2 regions of the Micromonospora sp. WMMA1947 genome follow, and region 1 is predicted to be linked to the other one. Evidence: riboswitches for the same ligand, from Rfam matches in the RefSeq annotation. Region 1 holds a riboswitch; the other holds the start of a gene.
The links. A riboswitch is a leader RNA that binds a small molecule or an ion and turns the genes downstream of it on or off. The one in region 1 is predicted to bind thiamine pyrophosphate.
Positions count from the first base shown of each region.

Region 2: linked by a shared signal. The riboswitch ahead of thiE (thiamine phosphate synthase) and the one ahead of O7604_RS16335 (ECF transporter S component) in region 1 are both predicted to bind thiamine pyrophosphate.

Region 1 covers NZ_CP114909.1:3,396,485-3,404,289, forward strand. The annotation lists gene gndA (NADP-dependent phosphogluconate dehydrogenase) at 1-88, opposite strand, end outside; gene O7604_RS16320 (hypothetical protein) at 466-747, shown strand; gene O7604_RS16325 (energy-coupling factor transporter transmembrane component T) at 926-1,726, opposite strand; gene O7604_RS16330 (ABC transporter ATP-binding protein) at 1,723-3,156, opposite strand; gene O7604_RS16335 (ECF transporter S component) at 3,269-3,859, opposite strand; TPP riboswitch at 3,935-4,041, opposite strand; gene O7604_RS16340 (alpha/beta hydrolase) at 4,118-4,954, shown strand; gene O7604_RS16345 (SIS domain-containing protein) at 4,951-5,700, shown strand; gene O7604_RS16350 (DUF6328 family protein) at 5,792-6,292, shown strand; gene O7604_RS16355 (acyl-CoA dehydrogenase family protein) at 6,401-7,805, shown strand, end outside.
Region 2 covers NZ_CP114909.1:2,687,073-2,694,877, reverse strand. The annotation lists gene thiC (phosphomethylpyrimidine synthase ThiC) at 1-234, opposite strand, end outside; gene thiD (bifunctional hydroxymethylpyrimidine kinase/phosphomethylpyrimidine kinase) at 252-1,040, opposite strand; gene O7604_RS13045 (thiamine phosphate synthase) at 1,123-1,743, opposite strand; gene O7604_RS13040 (thiazole synthase) at 1,851-2,624, opposite strand; gene thiS (sulfur carrier protein ThiS) at 2,629-2,829, opposite strand; gene thiO (glycine oxidase ThiO) at 2,820-3,950, opposite strand; gene thiE (thiamine phosphate synthase) at 3,944-4,570, opposite strand; TPP riboswitch at 4,565-4,676, opposite strand; gene O7604_RS13020 (DUF559 domain-containing protein) at 4,795-5,706, shown strand; gene O7604_RS13015 (aldo/keto reductase) at 6,698-7,660, opposite strand; gene O7604_RS13010 (nucleotidyltransferase domain-containing protein) at 7,682-7,805, opposite strand, start outside.

The sequences.
Region 1 (7,805 bases):
AGCCGTTGCGGGCCAGGTTCCGGGCCAGGTTGCGGCCCATCACCGCCAGACCGGTGACTCCGATCTGCGCCGTCGCCTGCTCTGCCATGCGTACCGCCACCTCTCGTTCGTGCTGCCGTGCTGCGACCGTATCGCGGTCGTCGGGGCAGTGGGCGGGGACGTCGACAGGGCGTGACCGGTGGGTGGCCGTGCGTCCGCGGCGCGTTCGCGCCTCGCCTCCCGGTGGTCCTTCTCCGTAATTCGGGTGCGGGAGGTCCGGGCGGCGGGATAGCGTTGCCGCATGCGTAAGTGACGCCTCACCTCCGAGCCCGGTCCACCGCCGAAGTGCCGTGGACCCGTCCTGCTCCGGGCGTCCGCATCCCTTCCCCGCTGCCGTCGGTCGCGGTGTCTGTCGTGATCGGTTCGCACCGGAGCCCCCGCTCGGCGCGTCCCGGTCGGCGCGCCCGCACGACAGGAGGCCCGCGAATGCCCGCGAAGCGCAATCCGAAGAAGTCCCGCAAGCAGTCCGCGCCGCAGGTGACCCCGCCGAAGCTCGACACGCTCACCGTGGCGCCGCCCGCCGTGGTGCTCCCCACCGAGCCGGCGACGCCCACCGTGTCGCCCTCGGAGTCTCCGGAGTCCCCGGTCCTGCCCGGCGCATCCGCGACGCCGCCGAGATCGGGCCCACCGGCAGGGCGGCAGGCCCGGTTCACCGGACGTAGCCAGCGCGCCGGCCAGACCCGGTTCTACGCCTTCCGCCGCAGCTGACCGACAGCCCCGCCCGAGCGTCCCCGAAGATCTTGGAAGATTCCGGCCCCCATAGGGGCCATTCCCTACCAAGATCTCACCCGGCCCTGGTTGATCATGAAGTTGGCGGCGACAAAACGGGCAACCCGTGCCGTCAACTTCATGATCAACGGAACGGGGCGGGGGTGGGGGGAGGGGGTCAGCCGATCAAGGGGCGGAAGGTGCCCAGGGCGATGCTTGTCGCCAAGGCGGCGCCTGCCAGCAGGGCGGCGCCTGCGACGAGCAGGGCATCGGCGCCGGTGAAGCGCTGGGGACGGGCCACTGTGCGCGGGGTGCCGGCGTCGAAGCCCCGGGCGTCCATCGCCACCGCCAGCCGGGTACCCCGCCGGATCGCGCCCACCAACAGCGTGAACGCGGTGGACGCGAAAAGCCGCAACCTGGCCACCGGGTTGCGGCCCGCGTCCACGCCGCGGGCCCGGCGGGCCATGCTGATCATCCGCCACTCCTGTTCCAGCAGCGGCACCATCCGGAACGCGGCGAGCGCCCCGATGGCGAACCGGGCGGGCGTCCTCGCGTTCTGGATCAACGCGTCGGCCAGGTCCGTCGGGTCGGTGGTGGCGAACACGACGATGCCGGGCAGCGCCACCGCGAACATGCGCAGCACCAGCCCGAGCGCGGTCATCAGCACGCCCTGGGTGACCAGGATCGGTCCGGCCTGGAGCAGCACCGGGCCGGAGCGGTCGGCCGCGAACAGCACGAGTGTGACCAGGATGCCGACGGCGCCGGCGAGCAGCGGCCAGGCCCGGCGGGCCAGCACCCGGTAGCGGACGCCGAACAGCGGCAGCACCGCGAGTTCGACGGCGATGGCGAGGGCCGGGGCCACCGGATCGAGCGTCGCCACCAGGATGAGCGTGAAGACCACCGCGGCGGCCAGCTTCGCCACCGGGTTGCGCCGGGCCAGCGGCGCGCCGGGCGCGGCGACCGGTTCGAGGTTGATCACGGGAGCACCGCGGCGGACGGGCGGTGCAGGGCGAGCGTCCGGTCGGCGAGCGCGGCGACGAAGTCCTCGTCGTGGGTCACCGTGACCACGCCGTGCCCGGCGTCGCGCAGCTCGGCGAGCAGGTCGACCAGCTCCAGCCACGTCCGCCGGTCCTGGCCGAACGTGGGCTCGTCGCAGATCAGCAGGCGGGGCGCGGTGGCCAGCGCCGTCGCCACGCTCAGCCGCCGCGCCTCGCCACCCGAGAGGGTGTACGGGTTGGCGCCCGCCAGCCGGTCCAGCCGCAACCGCTGCAACAGCTCGTCCACGGTGGCGGTGACCGCCGGCTCGGCCCGGCCGATGCGGCGCGGGCCGAGCGCCAGCTCGTCGCGGACCGTGGCGGTGACGAACTGGTGCTCCGGGTCCTGGAACACCGAACCGATCCGGCGGACCAGAGCGGGTGCCCGCCAGCGGTGCGGGGGAGTGCGCGCGTCCCGCCCGGCGAGTTCGGCGGACGCGGTGACGGCCCCCGCTCCGGGTTTCAGCAGGCCGCCCAGGAGCAGCGCCAGTGTGGACTTGCCGGCCCCGTTGGGGCCGAGGACGGCGAGCGCCTCGCCGGCGCGTACCCGAAGATCGGTGGGGTTCAGCCGGGGCGGGAGGCCGAGCCGCTCCGCGGTGAGCAGCACGTCGCCGGGCGGCGTGGTGGCGTGCCGGGGTGGCGCGACGTGGCCGGGTACCCAGACCCCGGCGGCGGCCAGCGCGTCGCCGTGCGCGGCGAAGACCGCCTCGGGCGGCCCGTCGGCGCGGACGCCGCCGCCGGGTTCCAGCACCACGACGCGGTCGACCAGCGGCAGCGCCTCGGTGACCCGGTGCTCGACCAGGATCATCGTGGTGTCCGGGTCGAGCGCGTTCGCGACGGCCCGGCGGATCAGGCCGGCGCCGGCCGGGTCGAGGTTGGCGGTGGGCTCGTCGAGCAGCAGCAGTCCGGGGCGCAGCGCGAGCGTGCCGGCCAGGGCCAGCCGCTGCTGCTCCCCGCCGCTGAGCGCGGCGGTCGGGCGGTCCCGGGGGTACGGGAAGCCGACCCGGTGCAGCGCCTCGTCGACGCGGGACCAGATCTCGCCGGCCGGTACGCCCCGGTTCTCCAGCCCGAACGCCACGTCGTCGCCGGAGCGGGCCATGACGAGCTGGGTCTGCGGGTCCTGGAACAGGATGCCAACGCGCTCACGCGCCTTGCGCGGGTCCAGCCCGTCGATCTCGACGGTGCCCTCCTGCTCGCCGGAGTCCTCCGGCAGCAGCCCGGCCAGCGCCGCCAGCAACGTGCTCTTACCGGCCCCGGAGGGCCCGAGCAGTAGCACCCGCTCGCCGCTCTCCACACGCAGATCCACTCCGCGCAGAGCCCAGCGCTTGCGTCCTCCGTGCCGCCACCCGAACCCCCGCAGCACCACAGCGCTCACCGCCCACCACCCCCTCTCCCGGCCCAGCCTGCGTGATCAAGGAGTTCGCGTCCGGAGAACCGTGCCCGGCGGACGCAAACTCCTTGATCACCGGGCGGAAGTGGGGAGAGGGCTAGACCAGGGCGCGGTCGCGACCGGCGGGGAAGCGGTCCAGCACGCCGGTGTTCGCCAGCGCGCGGGTGAGGACGTGCGCGCCCAGACCGGCGACGATAGTGGCGCTGACGATAGTGATCAGCGCGTACGGGAGGCGGTAGGAGGCGAAGTCGTACGCCTTGTTCCAGTAGACGAAGTCGAAGATCGCAGCACCGAGGCCGGTCAGCGCACCGGCCAGCACCGCCACCGGCAGGCGGAACGAGCGGTACCGGAACGCGGCGAAGGCCAGCTCGGCGCCGATGCCCTGCATCAGGCCCTGGAGGATCACGATGCTCGCCCACTGGCTGCCCAGCAGGGCGGAGATGATCGCGGCCACCGTCTCGCAGTACAGCGCGGCGCCCGGCTTGCGGATGATCAGGCCGGCGAGCACCGCCGGGATCAGCCACACGCCGTAGAGCACTGCCTGCGCCGGCGGGAAGAACGCGAACGCCGCGTCGGTGGCGCTCCAGAGCAGGCCCCAGGCCCAGAAGACGACGCCGAAGGCGACGGCGATGACCGAGGCGACGACGATGTCGACGGTACGCCAGCGGTTGCTGTCGGTACGGTTCACGATTGGCTCCCAGTTCGTCGAGGTGAACCAGGAGAAGACGCACGCCGCGCCCGGTGGTCACCGGACGGCGACGCGGCTGGAGGTCGACCGAACTCCCTGCGCTGGCATTACCCAGATCAGGTTCGAGGGTCTGCGGGCACCGGCCCGCACTCTCAGCGCTGCGCGCTCCCCTGTCGGATGTGAAGTTGTCTCGTCGCAGACGCTAGCACCGACCACGGCCCGGGGCCCAGCAGGGCGAGTGTCGGTATGGTGGCGATCATGCTGGTGGATGCGCGGGGACTGACGTTCGAGGTACGCGCCGGCGGTCCCGAGGGCGGCGACCCGGTCCTGCTGCTGCACGGCTTCCCGCAGCACTCGGGCGAGTGGGACGCGGTCACGCCCGCGCTGCACGCCGCCGGGCTGCGCACGTACGCGCTCGACCAGCGCGGCTACTCGCCCGGCGCGCGTCCGGCCGACATCGGGGCGTACCGGATTCCGGAGCTGGTGGCCGACGCGGCGGCCGTGCTCGACGCGCTCGGGGTGACCCGCGCCCACGTGGTCGGCCACGACTGGGGCGCCATCGTGGCGTGGGGCCTGGCGGCGGCGCACCCGGACCGGGTGCGGACGCTGACCGCGGTGTCGGTGCCGCATCCGGCGGCGATGGGCCACGCGCTCGCCACCGACCCCCGGCAGAAGGTCAAGTCCGCCTACATCGCGTTGTTCCGCAAGCCCGGTACGGCGGAGAAGGTGCTGCTGGCGTGGAACGGCGCCACGCTGCGCAAGCTGCTGAGCGGCGTGGGCGACGCCGGTACGGTGGCGCGCTACGCCGAGCCGATGCGCGAGCCGGGCGCCTTGACGGCGGCGCTGAACTGGTATCGCGCGATGACCGGTGCGGACATGAAGGCGGTCGCCCCGGTCGGGGTGCCCACCACGTTCGTGTGGAGCGACAAGGACGTGGCGATCGGCCGGACGGCCGCGCAGGCGTGCGCCGCGCGCGTCACCGGTGACTACCGGTTCGTGACGCTGTCCGGCGTCAGCCACTGGATTCCGGACGAGGCGCCCGGCCCGCTGGCCGAGGCGATCCTCGCCCGTTGCACAGGAACGGAGGAGGCATGACGGTGAGCGCCGACGCGTACCTGGCGGTGGTGACCGAGACGATCGGCCGGGTGGCCGCCGCGCAGCGGCAGAACGTGGCCGACGCGGCCGACCTGATCGCGGCCGCGCTGCGCGCCGACGGTGTGGTGCACGCGTTCGGCACCGGGCACTCCGAGGCGCTGGCCATGGAGATCGCCGGGCGGGCCGGCGGCCTGGTGCCCACCAACCGGATCGCGTTGCGGGACCTGGTGCTGATCGGCGGCGACCCGGCCGACGTGCTCGGCCCGAAGCTGGAACGCGATCCGGCCGTGGCGCACCGCCTCTACGAGCTGGCGCCGATCCGGCCGCAGGACGTGTTCGTGCTGGCCTCGAACTCGGGCGTGAACGGGGCGATGGTCGAGTTCGCGTCCATCGTGAAGGAACGCGGGCACGGCCTGGTGGCGATCACCTCGGCGCAGCACTCGGCCCGGATGACCTCGCGGCACCCGTCCGGCCGCAAGCTCGCCGACTTCGCCGACGTGGTGCTGGACAACGGAGCCCCGTACGGCGACGCGACGTTGCCGCTTCCGGGTGGCGGCGCGGTCGGCGCGGTCTCCTCGATCACCGCGGCGCTGCTCGCGCAGCAGATCGTCACCGAGGTGGTGGCCCGGCTGGTCGCGGCGGGGCAGCGCCCGCCGGTCTACCTGTCCGCGAACATCACCGGCGGCGACGAGCACAACGCCGAGCTGGAGGCACGGTACGCGGGCCGGATCCGCAGGGGTTCCTGAACCGGTTTCGTGATCGCCCGTACGGGGCACAGGCGGTGCTGCCGGTGGGCGTTCACCCGCCGGCCGTGCCGTCTCCCGGGGAGGTCCGCGAGTGTCCAAGGAATCCGAGAAGCAGCGCTGGCAGCGCAACTTCGCCGATCTGTTGCAGGAGCTGCGGGTCGCGCAGACAGGCGTGCAGATCCTCTTCGCCTTCCTGCTGACGCTGCCGTTCAGCAACGGGTTCGGCCGGACCACGGAGTTCCAGCGCGACGTCTACATCCTGGCGCTGCTGACCGCCGCCGCGTCCGCCGCGATGATCATCTCTCCGGTCGCGTTCCACCGGGCGTTGTTCCGGCAGGGCCGCAAGCCGGAGCTGGTCCGCTTCGCCCACCGGATGGCCACCGGCGGCCTGTTCTTCATGCTGATCGCGATGGTCAGCTCGGTCCTGCTGGTCACCGACTTCGTGCTGGACCGGCCGATCGCGTTCCTGCTCAGCACGCTCACCGGCCTGTGGTTCCTGACCTTCTGGGCGATCCTGCCGTTCAGCCGGCGCAACTGGGGTGAGGACGACATCGACGACGAGGACGACAGCCCGCAGTCGCTGACCGACTGACGGTCCGCCAAATCGGACGTGCACGCAACGCTACCCCTGGGTAACACCCGGGGGTAGCGTCGTTTTCGTCGCACGCGTCGACGCAGCCGGACCGACGAGGAGGCAGCCGTGACCACGACACAGAACAGCCGGCCCGAGTCACCCGACGGTGCGGGGCCGCTTCCCACCGAGGCGGGCCAGGTCTCCGAGAAGGAGGCCCGCCAGGTCGCCGAGGCGGCCCGCGAGTCGGCCTGGGACCGGCCCAGCTTCGGCAAGGAACTGTTCCTCGGCCGCTTCCGGCTCGACCTGATCGACCCGTGGCCCCGCCCCGACCCGGCCGAGGTGGCCCGCGCGGACGAGTTCCTCGGCGCGCTGCGCGCGTATCTGACGTCCGAGGTGGACGGTGAGGCGATCGAGCGGGACGCGCGCATCCCCGACGAGGTGTTCCACGGCCTGGCCGGGCTCGGCACGTTCGGCATGAAGATCGACCGGAAGTACGGCGGGCTCGGCCTGAGCAACCTGCACTACTGCCGGGCGCTGATGCTCGTCGGCTCGGTGAACCCGGCGGTCAGCGCGCTGCTCTCCGCGCACCAGTCGATCGGCGTGCCGCAGCCGCTGAAGATGTTCGGCACGCCCGAGCAGAAGGACCGGTTCCTGCCCCGGCTCGCGGCCGGTGAGGTCTCCGCGTTCCTGCTCACCGAGCCGGACGTCGGCTCCGACCCGGCCCGGCTCGCCACCACCGCCGAGCCCACCGCCGACGGCACCGGCTACCGGCTCAACGGGGTGAAGCTCTGGGCCACCAACGGCACGCTCGCCACGCTGCTGGTGGTGATGGCCCGGGTGCCGGCCGCAGAGGGGCGGCGCGGCGGCATCACCGCGTTCGTGGTGGAGGGCGACAGCGACGGCATCACCGTGGAACGGCGCAACTCCTTCGTCGGGCTGCGTGGCCTGGAGAACAGCCTCACCCGGTTCCACGACGTGTTCGTGCCGAAGGAGAACGTGATCGGCGGCGAGGGCAAGGGCCTGAAGATCGCGCTGACCACGTTGAACACCGGGCGGCTCTCGCTGCCGGCCATGTGCGTCGGCGCCGGCAAGTGGGCGCTCAACGTGGCCCGCGAGTGGGCGGCGGACCGGGTCCAGTGGGGTCGGCCGGTGGGTGAGCACGAGGCGGTGGCGAAGAAGCTGTCCTTCATCGCCGCCACCACGTACGGCATGGAGTCGATGCTCGACCTGTCCTGCATGCTCGCCGACGACGACCGCAACGACATCCGGATCGAGGCGGCGCTGGTCAAGCTCTACGCCAGCGAGATGGCCTGGCGGATCGCCGACGAGCTGATCCAGATCCGCGGTGGCCGCGGCTACGAGACGGCCGACTCGCTCGCCGCCCGGGGAGAGCGACCGGCCGCCGTCGAGCAGCTCCTGCGCGACCTGCGGATCAACCGGATCTTCGAGGGCTCCACCGAGATCATGCACCTGCTGATCGCCCGCGAGGCGGTCGACGCGCACCTGTCCGTGGCGGGCGACATCATCGACC
Region 2 (7,805 bases), 710 kb from region 1:
GGTCGGACGGGTTCCGGCCAGCGGCGTGCCGGCACCGCGCACCGGGGCCACGTCGCCGCGCTCGGCGATCCACGGCCCGCGCAGTGCGGGCAGCCCCACCTCCGGGTCGGAGCCGGGACCGGAGGTGTCGTAGAGCCGTACCGGTGGGTTGTCCCCGGTCAGCGTCACCTCGGCGAACGGCACCCGGATGTCCGGGCGTGAGCCTTCCACGTACACCTTGCGACGTGCCTGCATGCCAGCCTCCCTGTCGCTCATGCGGACCAGCCGAAGTGGTCCAGCGGGCCGCGTCCCGCGCCCAGCTCCCAGGTCCGCGCGCCGGTCAGCGCGCGGGTGACGTACTCCTTGGCGGCCGCCACCGCGACCGGCACCGCGTCGCCCGCGGCGAGCCGGACCGCGACGGCGGCCGAGAACGAACAGCCGGTGCCGTGGTTGTGCCGGGTGTCCACCCGGGGCGCGCGCAGCAGCCGCGTGGTTCCGCCGCCCGCGAGCACGTCCACCGACTCGCCGTCGGCGTCCACGTCGCCGCCGGTCACCACCACGAACGCCGGTCCGCGCGCCGCGAGCGCCTCGGCAGCCGCGACCATCTCCTCGACCGTGCCCACCGGGCCTCCGGTGAGGGCCGCGGCCTCCGCGCAGTTCGGCGTCGCCACCTCCGCGTACGGCAGCAGCCGCTCGACCGCCTCCACCACGCCGAGCCGGTGCCCGCTCGTGGCGACCAGCACCGGGTCGACGACCAGGTGCGGCAGCCTCCCGGCCCGGGCCGCGTCGGCCACCGCGTCGGCGACGGCGGGGGTGCCGAGCATGCCGCTCTTCACGGCGCGCACGTCGAAGTCGCCGAGCACGCTGTCCATCTGGTCGCGCACCGTCTGTGGGGGCAGCGGCAGGACGGCGTCCACGCCCCTGGTGCTCTGCGCGGTGACGGCGGTGAGGACTGTCGTGCCGTACGCCCCGAGCGCGGCGAACGTCTTGAGGTCGGCCTGGATGCCCGCTCCTGCGCCGGAGTCGGAGCCGGCGATGCTGAGAACTGTTTTCGGCGTCACTGCTTTCCTTCACCGGTGGTTGCGGTTGAGGGCTGCGGCCGACCGTGCCCACTCCGGGCGGTCAGGCTTGATCCCTGCGTGGTCACGGTCGGCCGCAGCCCTTCTCGTGCGGGCCTTCGTCGGATCGCGCGGGGTGGGTGCGCGTCAAGCGGGCGGCCGCCTCCTGGAAGGCTCTGCCCAGCGTGGTGGCGGTTTCTCTCGGGTCGTTGGCGCGCATGATGGCTCCCAGGACTGCTACTCCTGTTGCGCCTGCCTCTACGGACTCGCGGACCTGGGCCGGGGTTTCGATGCCGCCCAGGGCGAGTACCGGAATCGGGCTGGCTTTCGCCAGCTCACTCAATCCGTCCGGTCGCAACGCCGGGCCGTAGCCGGGCTTTGTCTTTGTCTCGTAGACCGGGGACAGGGTGGCGTAGTGCTCGGTGGTGAGGCGGGCCAGCTCGGCGGTGTCGTGACAGGAGCGGCCGACGAGTCCGACGGCGGGCGGCGGGTACGGGCCTGCGGCGGGCAGGTGCACCGCGTCCCCGTCGAGCGGATCGGGTCCGGCCACGATCAGCGTGCCGCCCGCCTCGGCGAGGATCGCGCGCAGGTCGGCGGCGAGCGCGAGGCGCTCGGCGCGCGGCAGATCCTTCTCCCGCAGCACCACCCACCGCACTCCCCCACCGACGGCCCGCGCCACGACGTCGACGAGCGCCCGTCGAGCCATCCGCCGATCGGTCAGCAGCACGACGCCGCTCGGCCCACCCTGGATCTTGGTACGCGGCCGCCCCTCCGAGGGCGCATCCGTACCAAGATCCGCTAGGCGTGAGGCGGTCACAGGTCGGGCCGTCCCTCATCCGGGGTGGACGCGAGGGCGTGGAAGCGGCGGGCGATGCGGCCCGCGCCGTACGCCAGACGCCCGGCCTCGACCGCGTAGCGCATCGCCGTGGCCATCGCCACCGGGTCGGCGGCCCGGGTCACGGCGCTCGCCAGCAGCACCGCGTCGCAGCCCAGCTCCATCGCGAGCGCCGCATCCGAGGCGGTGCCGATGCCCGCGTCGAGCACCACCGGCACGTCGACCGCCTGCCGGATCAGCCGGATGTGATGCGGGTTGCCGATGCCCAGCCCGGAACCGATCGGCGACCCGGCCGGCATCACCGCCGCGCAGCCCACGTCGGCCAGCCGCCGCGCCAGCACCGGATCGTCCGACGTGTACGGCAGCACTGTGAACCCGTCCGCCACCAGCTCCTCGGCGGCGCGCAGCAGCTCCACCCCGTCGGGCAGGAGTGTGCGCTCGTCACCGATCACCTCCAGCTTCACCCAGGCGGTGTCGAACGCCTCCCGGGCCAGGTGCGCCGTCTTCACCGCCTCCACAGCGGTCCGGCAGCCGGCCGTGTTCGGCAGCAGCCGTACGCCGCACCGCTCCACCAGGTCGAGCAGGCCACCCGACCCGCCGGGGGTGGTGTCCACCCGACGCAGCGCCAGCGTCACCAGCTCGGTGCCGGACGCCCGGATCGCCTGTTCCAGCACGTGCAGGTTGGCCGCGCCGCCGGTGCCGAGGACGAGCCGCGAGCCGAAAGTGACCCCGCCGATCTCCAACGTGGACACCTGCTCACCCGCCCTGGGTGGCGCTGAGGACCTCGACCCGGTCGCCGTCGCGCAGCACGCTCTCCGGCCAGCCGCCGCGCGGCACCACCTCGCCGTTCACCGCCACCGCGAGCCCGCGCTCCCGGTCGGTGACGGTGCGGACCACCTCGGCGACGGTGACGCCGTCGGGCAGCGTCCGGCCCGTGCCGTTGACGATCAGTTCCACGTGCGCTCCTTCCCGAAGCGATCCGGGGTGAAGGGGGCGAGCGCGGAATCCGGCTCGCCGGTGACGATCAGCTCGGTGACCAGGTCGGCGGTGACCGGGGTGAGCACGATGCCGTGCCGGTGGTGCCCGGTCGCCGCGGCCACGCCCGGCCGCCCCGGCAGCGGCCCGATGATCGGCGCGTTGTCCGGCGTACCGGGGCGCAGCCCCGCGACGGCCTCCACCAGCTCGTACTCGACCAGTTCCGGCACCAGCTCCGCGGCGGCGCGCAGCAGCGTCAGCACGCCACCGGCGGTGACAGCGGTGTCCGCGCGCTCCTCGACCGTCGCCCCGACCACGACCTCACCGCTGTCCCGGGGCACCAGGTAGACCGACTCGCTGTCCGCGTACCCCCGGATCACGTGCCGGAAGCCCGGCGGACCGTCACCGGGTGCGCGCAGCCGCAGCACCTGGCCCTTGACCGGCCGGACCGGCAGGCCGGTCAGCGCCGCCGCGCCGCAGCCCGCCGCGACCACCGTGACCCGCGCGTCCACCTCGGACAACGCGCCGACGCGGGCCGGACGCAGCTCCACACCGGCGCGTTCGGCGGCCGTGCGCAACGCGACGACCAGCCGCCGCGGATCGACCTGGTGGTCACCGGGCGCGACAGCGCCGCCGCGCACGCGCGGCGCCAGCGCCGGCTCGCGACCGCGCAGCTCCGAGGGACGCAACGGCGTGATCGGCAGTCCCAACCCCTGCTGGTACGACCACAGCCGCCTCGCCTCGGCCAGGTCGTCGGCGGTGAGCCCGACGACGAGCGTGCCCTCGGTGGAGTAGCCGATGTCGACGCCGCTCGCCTCGGTCAGCTCAGCCGCGAAGCCGGGCCAGCGGGCGGCGGACTCGACGAGAAGCGCGGTGAGTTCGTGCTCACCGAAGTACGCCTCGGCGACCGGCGACAGCATCCCGGCGGCCACCGACGAGGCGCCCGACCCGGGCCGGTCGTCGTGCACCACCACGCGCAGTCCGCGCTGCGCGCACCGCCACGCGATCGCCCACCCGATCGGCCCGCCCCCCACCACCGCCACCTCGGTAAGGAAGGGCCCCCTGTTAACGCCTCCGGTAGAGGAAGGGTCCCTTGTTAACACGTCAGCGCCCGCATCAGCTCGGCGGTGGCGTGCGCCGGATCGACGGCCGCGCTGAGCGCGCCGACCACCGCCACCCCGTACGCACCGGCCGCCCGCAACGCCGGCACGGTCGCGGCGGTCACCCCGCCGATCGCGATCACCGGCACGGACACCGCCTCGGCGACCGCGCGTATCCCCTCGGGGCCGATCGGTCCCGGCAGGCCGGACTTGGTGGTGGTGACGTGGCACGGGCCCACGCCCAGGTAGGTGGCCCCGGCGTCCACTGCGGCACGGGCGGTCACCGGCTCGCGGGCCGTCGCGCCGAGCACGGCGTCCGGGCCGAGCACGCGGCGCGCGGCGGGCACCGGCAGGTCGTCGGCGCCGACATGGCCCCCGGCCGCGCCCACCGCGAGCGCCACGTGCAACCGGTCGTTGACCAGGCACCGCGCCCCATACGCCCGGCAGGCGTCGACCACCAGCCGGGCCAGCTCGTACGCCTCCCGGTCGGTCGCGTCGTCCTCCACGCGCACCTGCACGACGAGGTCGGCGCCGGCTACCGGCAGGGCGGCGCGCAGCACGGCGAGCGGGTCACGCCCCGGCCGGGTGTCGGTGATGAGATGCAGTCGTCCCAGGGACAGCACGGCAACGCTCCTCCCTGCGCCGGCATTACCCGGATCAGGTTCGACGGTCGGGGGCTCCCAGCCCCCCTCTCAGCCCGGTCCGCACCGGGCTCCCGTGGGTCACTTGCGGCCTACCGTACGACGCCTCCCGCCCGTACGGAAGCCCGGGAGAGGTTTTTCCCAGGAACCAGCCGTCCGGCGGATCGGGGCAGTGGGTGACCGTCTCGTCACGACACGCTGCTGGGATGTCCGTTCCCGCCCGTGTCCCGCGCCGCCTGGCGACCCTGCCGTTCCGGGGCGGCCGCGCCGTGTCCGAAGGGCTGCTCACCTGGACGATGCTGCGCGGGCCGACGTGGATCCGCCTGCTCCCGGACGTGTACGTGCATCGGGACGGACACCGCGCCGACGACCACCGGATGTGGTGCGAGGCGGTGGCGTTGCGCCTGCCGCCGGTTGCCGTGCTGGCAGGAAGCAGCGCCGCCTGGTTGTTCGGCGCGGACGTGCTCCCCCGCGACGCGCCGGTCACCGTGCTGCTGCCGACCGCTGCTCGACTACGACCGCACCCACGGTTGCGGGTGGTCCGGTCGCCCCTGCCGGAGCGGGACCGCACCTTCTTCGGCGGGCTGCCGGTCACCACCCCGCTACGTACCGCGTTCGACCTGGGCCGGCAGGGCTCACTCGCCGAGGCGCTGGTCGCCGTCGACGCGCTGCTGCGTCGCCGGGTCGTGAAGCTGCCCGCACTGCGGGCCTACGCCGCCGACCGGTCGGGTTGGCCGGGCGCTCCGCTGCTGCGCGAGGTACTGGCGATGGCCGAGCCGTTGAGCGAGTCTCCGATGGAGACGCGACTGCGGCTGCTCCTCCTCGACGCCGGTCTCGGCCCGCTCACTGCCCAGCACGAGGTGCGCGCCGGCGGACGCTTCGTGGCCCGGGTGGACCTGGCCTGGCCGGCTCTCCGCCTCGCGGTCGAGTACGACGGCGACCACCACCGGGAACGGGCTCACTTCCGGCGGGACGTGGCGCGACTGAACGCGCTCCGCGCGGCCGGGTGGGTCGTGCTCCGGTTCACCGCCGACGACGTGCTGCGCCGTCCCGACGCCACAGTCGCCCTGGTACGCCAGGCCCTGGCCGAACGTCGCGCCACCGCAGCAAACCACTGACCCGCACCCCGCCGCCCGCCGCGCCCGCGCCCGCGCCCGCGCCCGCCGCACCCTGCCACGCCTCTGGTCCGCACCCCCGCCGCGCCCGCAGCCCGCAGCCCGCAGCCCGCAGCCCGCAGCCCGCAGCCCGCAGCCCGCAGCCCGCAGCTACGAGTCTCGCCCCGCCGCGCGCCGGCCCGGCCACCGCCACCCGGCGCCTGACCCGTGGTGCCTGACCTGGCCGAGCCGAGCCAGGCTGGGCCGAGCCGAGCCGAGCCGGGCCGAGCCGAGCCGAGCCGAGCCGAGCCGGGCCGCCCGAGACACCACGGGCGTCAGGAGGCCGCCGCAGACACCTATGGCGTTCCACTCGCGACTGAATCTGGCGACGAGTGGAACGCCATGGGTGTCTCAAGGCCCTTTTGACACCCATACCGTTCCAGCCATCGTGAGCGCTGCCTGCGAGTGGAACGCCATGGGTGCCTCCGCGCGCGGGCGGGGCCCGGTGGGCGCACCCCGCCGCGCGGAGCAAGCCCCGACGGTTGCACGCCGACGAGCGGGCGCACCTGCGATGGCGGGCGGACCGAACACCTGTGGACCGAAGGCGCGGACGGACACCACGCGCGGACGGGCCGCGCGGACGGGCCGATCGAGCGAGCTGGCCCCACGCACGGGCAGGCCCGACGCACGGGCGGGACGCACGGGCGGGACCCAAGCGCGAGCGGACCAACGCGCGGACAGGATGCACGGGCGGGATCCGACGCGCGGGCGGACCGAACGCGAGCGCACGGGCGGACCTAAGCGCGGGCGGACCCAACGCGCGGGCACACGGGCGGACCTAAGCGCGGGCGGGCCCAACGCACGGACCGGACGCACGGGCGGACGGACCCGAGCGCGAGCGGACCCAACGCGCGGACCGGACGCACGGGCGGGGCCCGAGCGCGAGCGGACCCAACGCTCGGGCACACGGGCGGACCCGACGCGCGGGCGGGCGCGTCGGCACCGGCGGGGACGGTCAGAGGATGGCGTCCAAGGCGTCCAGGTCCTCGTCGCTGGGCTGCCACGTCCCCGCTTCGGCGTTCGCCTTCACCTGCTCGGCAGTGGTCGCGCCGGCGATCACGGACGTCACGGCGGGACGGGCCGCCAGGCCGCCGATGGCCACCTGGAGCATGCTGATCCCGCGCTCTGCCGCGTACGCCTCGATCGCCTCGATGACGTCCCAGCGCGCGGCAGCCAGCCGCTCGGCGTACCGGCCGCCACCGGCGAGGCGGCTGCCCTCCGGGGGTGCCTCGCCGCGCTTGTACTTGCCGGTGAGCAGCCCGTTGGCGAGCGGGAAGAACGGCAGCATGCCGAGGCCGAACCGCTCGCAGGCCGGGATCACCTCGTCCTCCACCCCGCGCTCCACCAGCGAGTAGTGGTTCTGCGCGGAGATGAACCGGGTACGGCCCTGCGACGACGCGGTCCAGTCGGCGTCGGCGATCTGCCACCCGGCGAAGTTGGAGTTGCCCAGGTAGCGCACCTTGCCGGCGGTCACCAGGTCGTCCAGCGCGGCGAGCGTCTCGTCGATCGGGGTGCCCGGGTCGGGCTCGTGCATCTGGTACAGGTCGATGTGGTCGGTGCCGAGCCGGCGCAGCGACGCCTCGACGGCGCGGGCGATGTAGCGGCGGGCGCCCCGGGCGCCGTGGTCGGGCCCGTTCGCGCCGTGCATGTCCATGCCGAACTTGGTGGCCACCACCACGTCGTCGCGGCGGCCCTTGAGCGCCTGGCCGAGCAGTTCCTCGGAGGCGCCCTGCGGCTCGCCGTAGATGTCGGCGGTGTCGAAGAAGTTGATCCCGGCGTCGAGCGCGGCGTCCACCACCGCGCGGGTGCCGTCGAGGTCGAGTTTGCGGCCGAAGTTGTTGCAGCCGATACCGACCACGGACACCACGAGCCCGGAGTCGCCCAGCCGGCGATAGGTCATCTCACTCACGAGATCCACCCTATGCCCGCTGCCCGGGGGTCACCCGGGCAGCGGGAGCACCTCGGCGGCCAGCGTCCGGGCAGCGGCGATCGTCGCCGCCAGCTCGGACGGGGTACGCCCCACCGCGCCCAGCAGTGCCTGCGCCCGCCCGGCGAAGTGCGGC